Regions from separate parts of the Streptococcus sp. HMSC10E12 genome, predicted to be linked through region 2. Evidence: predicted binding sites of a transcription regulator. Region 2 holds the regulator's gene; the other holds the start of a gene.
What was found. Region 2 encodes Rex, which represses fermentation and respiration genes when NADH is low (regulators of the CRP and FNR family bind a similar motif). Its sites were predicted from a motif close to TTGTGAANTANTTCACAA; they were not measured.
Positions count from the first base shown of each region.

Region 1: a site for Rex is predicted at 3,049-3,066, ahead of pflB (formate C-acetyltransferase). Genes of this name have one in related genera too.

Region 1 covers NZ_KV791083.1:259,250-263,283, reverse strand. Annotated here, with positions in the region: gene HMPREF3112_RS02615 (carbonic anhydrase) at 1-256, opposite strand, end outside; gene pflB (formate C-acetyltransferase) at 519-2,831, opposite strand; gene dinB (DNA polymerase IV) at 3,099-4,034, shown strand, end outside.
Region 2 covers NZ_KV791083.1:66,172-70,205, forward strand. Annotated here, with positions in the region: gene HMPREF3112_RS01620 (ribose-phosphate diphosphokinase) at 1-259, shown strand, start outside; gene HMPREF3112_RS01625 (cysteine desulfurase family protein) at 263-1,375, shown strand; gene HMPREF3112_RS01630 (DUF1831 domain-containing protein) at 1,377-1,724, shown strand; gene HMPREF3112_RS01635 (redox-sensing transcriptional repressor Rex) at 1,866-2,525, shown strand; gene HMPREF3112_RS01640 (gamma-glutamyl-gamma-aminobutyrate hydrolase family protein) at 2,518-3,213, shown strand; gene radC (RadC family protein) at 3,271-3,957, opposite strand; gene HMPREF3112_RS01650 (rhamnan synthesis F family protein) at 4,003-4,034, opposite strand, start outside.

The sequences.
Region 1 (4,034 bases), 190 kb from region 2:
TAAGGTTTAGTTCTGGAAGATCAACGTCCTCAGCACCGGTGATATTGATCGGAGATTGTTCTTTACCATTTTTGCTGAGTTCATAATCTTTAGAAAGGTCACCCCAATGGTCTGGACCAGTAGAGCCAGTATACCCCCATTGAACGTCCTTGGACTTTGAGGATTCGTTTTTTGTATCAGACTGGCAGGCTACGAGTAGGACAGTGCTTGCTACGAGAGAGACTAATCCAATTATCTTAAAACTTTTCTTATTCATTTGTCCTCCTTATACTCTTTAATCTTATAACAATGATAGTCTACGTGTTATTAGAAACCATCCGTTTAACAGTCATTGAGTATCGTTTCTCTAAGGTGCTTCTGAGAAGGAAGCGTTTGGAGATACCAAACGGAAACGCTCTAATTTTATAGCTAATCTGATGAAAAGTCAAATGTAAATGATAGCAGATTTAGAAAAATATAATGAAAACTAGTTTTTGGCAAAAATAAAAGAACCCGCTATTGCGAGCTCTTTAGTTATTTTATCCCAAAGCGTCGTCCATTGAAAGAACTTCGTGGAAGACACGTTGTGTCAATTCAGTTTTTTGTTCTGGAGTGAGGTATTTAGTGTTTACACAGTATCCAGAGATACGTACGATAACATCTTCACCGCTCATAATCTTTTCGTAAACGTCTGACAAGTCCATAACGTTCAAGTTAACGTGTTGTCCACCGTTTTCGAAGTATCCGTCAAGGATAGTTACGAGGTTGTCAACTTGTTCGTCGTGAGTCTTACCAAGAGCACGAGGTGATACTTGAGTTGTCAATGAGATACCATCAGCTGCGTAACCGAAGTCAAGGCTTGCAAGTGAGTTCAAGTTTTGCAACCATCCACCTTTAGCTTTGTTAGATGGGTTAGCACCTGGTGAGAAGAATTCCAATTTAGACAAATTCACTGAACCATCTTCGTTGAGGTATACCCCTTTGTGAACTGGAGAGTTACCAGTTTGTTTAGAGTAAGCAACGTTAGAAGTGATTGTAAGAAGTGAAACTGTAGCTTCTGCATCTTTGTAGAGTTTGTGGCTACGAAGACGAGTAGTGTAAGCTTCAATCAACCATTCTGCCAATTCGTTTGAACGTGGGTCATCTTCACCCCAACGTGGGTATTCACCGATTGTTTCGTAGTCGTAGATGTAGCCATCTTCGTCACGGATTGGTTTAACTGTAGCGTATTTGATTGCTGACAATGTATCAACAGTATTTGCGAAACCACAGATACCGAATCCCATGTTAGCACGTTGTTTAGTTGGCAAGAAGGCCATTTGAACAGCTTCATAGTTGTACTTATCAGTCATGTAGTGGATGATGTTAAGGGCATCTACGTAAGTGTCAGTCAACCAGTCAAGAGATTTTTCGAAGTTAGCTTTAACAGTGTCAAAGTCAAGAACTTCATCACGGATTGGATCGATATCAAATACTTTGTAGTCTTTATGAACATCGTCGTAACCACCGTTCAAACCAGTAAGAAGGGCTTTAAGTACGTTAACACGAGCACCGAAGTATTGGATGTTGTGACGTTGTTCTTCGTTTTCTGGGTCAAGTGGTGATACACAACATGAGATACAGCTCATTTCACCGTATCCGTCTTTAGCCATAGTAGTTACACCTTCGTATTGGATAGAAGAGTGTTTGTGGCTCATGTGCATACAGTAGCGACGGAATGAGTAAGGCAATTTGTCAGTCCAAAGAACTGTCAAGTTTGGTTCTGGAGAGTTACCGATGTTATCAAGAGTGTTCAAGAAACGGTAGTCCATCTTAGTAACACGGTGACGTCCGTCAGCACCCATACCAGCCATAGAAGTTGTGATGAATGTTGGGTCACCTGAGTACAATTGGTCGTAAGCTTTTGTACGAGCAAACTTAACTGTACGAAGTTTCATAACGAAATCATCAACGAATTCTTGGATTTCTGATTCAGTGTAAGTACCACGAGCAAGGTCACGTTCTGCGTATACGTCAAGGACGATTGGCACACGACCAAGTGAAGTAGCGGCACCGTTGATTACACGACATACTGCCATGAAAGCAATGTTTGTCCATTGGATAGCTTCTTTAGTATCGAAGGCTGGACGACGAACATCTACACCATAAAGGTCACCAAGGCGAACAACGTCTTGAAGTGCTTGGTATTGAAGGTTAACTTCTTCACGAAGACGGATAGTTTCTTCGTCGATTTCTTTGATAGCATTCCAGTCGTTAACTTTTTCTTGCATCAAGTAGTCAGCACCGTAGAGGGCAAGACGAGCGTAAACCCCGATGATACGTCCACGTGAGTAAGCATCTGGAAGACCAGTAACTGTGTGAGCGTGACGTGCACGACGGATGTTTGAAGTGTAAGCACGGAAGATACCATCGTTAACTGTAGTCACGTATTTTGTGAAAATTTCGTGTACAGCTGGGTCTGGTTCATAACCGTGTTCTTTCAAAGCAGTTTCCGCCATACGGATACCACCTTTAGGCATGAAGTTCAATTTAAAGAGCTCATCATTTTGGATACCATAGATAAGTTCATCTTCTTTTGAAATGTATCCTGCGTCAATGTCAGCGATTGAAGTTGGACGAGTATCCATTGGGAAGCGTCCTTCAGCTTCATAGCCTGCTTTAGTTTCATCTACGATTTTTTTAATTTTTAGAGAGCGTTCAGTTGGTCCTGCAAGGAAGCTTTCGTCACCATCATAAGGTGTGTAGTTTGCTTGAACGAAACGTGAAACGCTAGCTTTTTCTTTCCAGTCAGTTCCTTTAAAGCCTTCCCACGCTTTTTCAAAAACATCTGTGTTGGTTTTAACCGTTGCCATAGTTTGAATCTCCTATAATTCTAGTAACAAAATTATCTGTTACATTCTCTAGAAGTATTCTATCACACAGTAACCGCTTACACAACTTTAAAACTGTGTTTTTAGAGACATTCTTTTATAATACAGTTTTGAAAACGACAAATCTGTATTATAAATTTCTGTTTTTTGGTAGATTTTGGTATCATAAGGGGAGAATGCTTTGTAGTCCCAAAGTTTTATGTGAAAAGCTTTACAATGAGATAAATCTGAGAAAGGAGGCAGGGAGCCATGTTAGAGTTTCCTCTAATAAATGATACCAGTCGGAAAATCATCCATATTGACATGGACGCCTTTTTTGCTCAGGTCGAGATGAGGGATGACCCCAGTCTTAAGGACAAACCGGTTATTATCGGTCACGACCCTAGAAAAACAGGGGGACGTGGTGTGGTATCAACCTGTAATTACGAGGCTAGAAAATATGGTGTCCATTCAGCCATGTCTTCTAAGGAAGCCTATGAACGTTGTCCTAATGCTGTCTTTATCTCAGGAAATTATAGTCATTACCGAGAGGTAGGGATGCAGATTCGTGAGATTTTTAAACGCTATACCGACTTGGTAGAGCCTATGTCTATCGACGAAGCCTATCTTGATGTGACGATAAATAAACTTGGTATCAAATCGGCGGTTAAGGTAGCTAAACTTATCCAGTATGATATCTGGCAGGAACTTCATCTGACTTGTTCAGCAGGCGTTTCCTACAATAAATTTATCGCCAAACTAGCTTCTGATTTTCAAAAGCCTGCTGGTTTGACGGTGGTGCTTCCAGAGGAGGCTCAGGAATTTTTGGAAAAGCTCCCTATTGAAAAGTTTCATGGGGTAGGTAAAAAGTCAGTTGAACGTCTTCATGATATGGAAATATACACCGGTGCCGATCTTCTGAAGATTCCTGAGATGACGCTGATTGATCGTTTTGGACGTTTTGGATTTGATCTCTTTCGAAAGGCCAGAGGGATTTCCAATAGTCCTGTCAGGCCCAATCGCGTCCGTAAATCTATCGGAAGTGAGCGAACCTACGGCAAGCTTCTTTATAATGAAGATGACATCAAGGCTGAGTTGACTAAGAATGCTAGGCGGGTAGCTGAAAGTGCTCAGAAAAATAAAAAAGTTGGTCGAATTATTGTCATCAAGGTCCGTTATTCGGATTTCTCGACCTTAACCAAGCGT
Region 2 (4,034 bases):
TAAAATCCTTGAACGTGGTGGCGTTAAAGACATCTTTGCAGTAGCTAGTCACGGTCTCTTTGCGGGTGGAGCTGCCGAAGTCCTCAACGCTGCTCCAATTAAAGAAATCTTGGTGACAGATTCAGTTGCGACTAAAGAAAAAGTGCCTACAAACGTTAAATACATTTCAGCAAGTGAGCTAATCGCTAACGCTACTACTCGTATCTTCGAACGTCAACCACTTAGCCCACTCTTTGCTTACACTGCACACGAGGACTAAGCTATGGTTTATTTGGACAATGCAGCAACAACTCCTTTAAATACTGCTGCTATTTCAGCTATGACACATGTTATGACTGAAACCTTTGGAAATCCATCCAGCCTCCATGCCTATGGTCGCCAAGCTTCCAAGGAACTTCGTGAAGCCCGTGAAGAAATGGCCAAACAATTTGAAGTCCCTGCTCGTAAGCTCATTTTCACTTCTGGTGGGACTGAAGGAAACAATACAGCTATCAAAGGTTATGCCCTAGCCAATCAAGCTAAAGGCAAACACCTGATTACAACTGCTATTGAACACCACTCTGTCCTTCACACCATGGCCTACTTGGAAGAGCGTTTTGGTTTTGAAGTAACCTATATTCAACCAGAAAATCAAGTCATTACTGCTCAACAAATCGCTGATGCCTTACGTGACGATACTATTCTAGTTTCTGTTATGTATGCCAATAATGAGACCGGCCAATTGCTTCCTATCAAGGAAATTGGTGACTTGCTTGCCAATCACCAAGCTGCCTTCCACGTTGATGCCGTTCAGGTAGCAGGAAAACTTCCAATTCACCCAGAGGAACTTGGAGCTGATTTTCTCTCAATTAGTGCCCATAAATTCCATGGACCTAAAGGTGTCGGCTTGCTCTATCATAACGATTTGCATTTTGACAACCTACTCCACGGTGGTGAGCAAGAAGAAAAACGCCGTGCTAGCACTGAAAATCTGGTCGGTATTGCAGGTATGACCGCTGCTTACAAGCATGCTAGTGACCACTACCAAGACAATTACCAACATGTTGAAACGATTCGTCAGGCCTTTCTAGATTCCCTTACCATTCCTTATGAAATTAATGGCGGAGGATCTAGCCTACCTCACGTTATCAATATTAGCTTTACTGGTAAGGAAAATGGGCCTCTCTTAACCTTGTTAGACCTAGCAGGCTTTGCTGTCTCAACAGGTTCTGCTTGTACTGCTGGAACTGTTGATCCAAGTCATGTCATCCAGGCCCTCTATGGCAAGGATTCTGACAAGCTAAAAACAGCCATTCGCATTAGTTTATCAGAGGAAAATACCGCTGAAGAACTCCAGGCCCTAGCAGAAAAACTTAATCAAATCATAGGAGACTAACATGGCATTTGAAAAAAGCATTCATTTGACTGACTGTAAGTACCGTTACACCATCAGTCCTAATGTCAAAAAATTCACTCTACGTGATACGACTTTTGTGCAAAATAAAATCGGAAACTACGAGTTGCACCGCCTTCTCGAAAAAGTGCCTAACTCAGGCGAAGGTTTTCCACTCAAAATCACTATTAACAAAGACTTGACAGGCTTCAAATTGTCTATCACAGACAAATCTGGCCTTCGTAACGTTAATATCTTTAAAAATGAAGATCACCATATCTTGCAAGAAAAATTCTACTTCTTGATGCAGAGTTTGGTTGATCGTAACGTTTTCGAGCAAGAAGAAGTCTAAATTTTTTCTTACTACATAGAAATAGCCTATCCATGTGATAGGTTTTTTATATCGCCTCATCTACACTATTTTGTTGCATTCTTCACAAACTTTTCTTAAAATATAAGAGAATCATACTAATTAAAGAAAGGAAAGCGATCAATGACATTTGAGAAAAACATCCCAAACGCCACTGCCAAACGTCTCTCTCTCTACTATCGTATTTTCAAACGATTCCATCGTGAAAATATCGATAAAGCAAGCTCTAAACAAATTGCTGAAGCGATTGGGATTGACCCTGCCACTGTTCGTCGGGACTTCTCCTACTTTGGTGAGCTAGGTCGTCGTGGTTTTGGTTATGACGTAAACAAGCTGATGACATTTTTCGCTGAACTCCTAAATGACAATGCGACTACCAAGGTACTCCTCGTAGGTGTTGGTAATGTCGGGCGTGCCCTCCTCCACTACCGTTTTCAAGAGCGTAACCGCATGCAGCTGGTCATGGCTTTTGATACAGACGATAACGAATTGGTTGGAACTCAAACCGAGGACAAGATTCCTATCTATGGGATTTCCCAGATTAAGGACAAGATTGCCCAAGAAGATATCAAAACAGCCATCCTGACAGTGCCATCAGTTAAGGCCCAGGAGGTGGCTGATCTTTTGGTTGATGCTGGAATTGAAGGCATTCTCTGTTTCTCTCCGGTCAACCTCAATCTTCCACGCCATGTAGTGGTCCAATATGTAGACTTGACTAGCGAACTACAAACCCTACTCTATTTCATGAAAGAAGAAGAAAAATCAAGGAGAAACAATGACTAAACCAATTATCGGAATCACTGCCAATGTAAGGCCTAATCCAGCCCATGAAGATATCAACTGGTCCTATGCCCCATCTGGCTTTGTAGAAGGAGTTCAAAGAGCCGGTGGCCTAGCAATCCTACTACCAGTATCCGATCCATCGGAAGCCAAGACCTATATCTCCATGATTGACAAGCTCATCCTTATCGGTGGGCAAAACGTTGACCCTAAATTCTACAACGAAGAGAACCATGCCAGTGAAGATGACTTCTTCCTCGAACGGGATATCTTTGAAATGGCACTCATCGAGGAAGCCACTAAGCAGAAGAAACCCATCTTTTCAATCTGTCGTGGAACCCAACTAATGAACGTCGCACTAGGTGGTAGCCTCCATCAAGATATTGAGCATCACTGGCAGGACAAGCCTTCTGATTACCTCTACCATGAGATGATTGTTGATGAGAACAGCAAGTTGGCAGAAATCTACGGATGTGGAACCTCTATCAACTCCTTCCACCATCAAAGTATCAAACACTTGGCCTCTGACCTTCGTGTCATTGCGCGTGATCCTGAGGACAACACAGTCGAAGCTGTTGAGTCAAATAGTCCAGACCTTCGCTTTCTTGGTGTACAATGGCACCCAGAGCTTCTCCTAGACAAACGTGAAGAAGACCTCAAACTCTTTGAATACGTCGTTAACGAACTTTAAAAGCAACTGAGACTGCACTCAGTTGCTTTTCTCTTGTCTTTATCACATAGGTTCAACCTAAAGATCAAAATCCTCCCTCTCCTCACGAAAGGAATAATAGGTTGATTTTCCAACAATCAGATGATCAAGCAGACAAATCCCTAAATCATCACAGGACCGCTTAATCTTTTGGGTAAAATCAATATCATTTCGACTTGGATATGCCTCACCCGACGGATGATTGTGAACCACAATCAAAGACGTTGCCATCAGATGACAGGCATAATGTAAAATCTCACGTGGCTCAGCAATCGAACGACGAACCCCACCAATAAAGACCGTCTTTTGCTGAATAATACGGTTCTGCGTATCCAAATAGATAGCCACCAGATGCTCCTGAGGCTTGTCGCCAATATCCAACATCATACGACGCGCCACCTGCTGGCTAGACATAATCTGCTCAGACCGAGCCAACTCAGCCTTCTCAATCCGCTTAGCCAACTCCACCATAGCCTTGAGCTCAATAGACTTCACACGCCCAATACCAGGAATCTCCTGAAGCTCATTCAAGGACAAACGAGACAAATCCGCCAAACTCGTCATCCCTTTCAAAATACGATTGGCCATAGATAGGACCGACTCAGACCTAGTCCCTGTCCGCAGCACTATCGCCAACAACTCCTGGTCCGACAAAACCTCTGCTCCCTTCTGTAAGAGTCGCTCACGAGGCAAAAGCCCCGACTCCTCAGCTACAATACTATACATAAGAAAAAAACCTCCTACTTACCTATTCGTAAGTGGGAGGGGAAGTTAAACAGCTGAAGATTTTTTTAAACCTAATT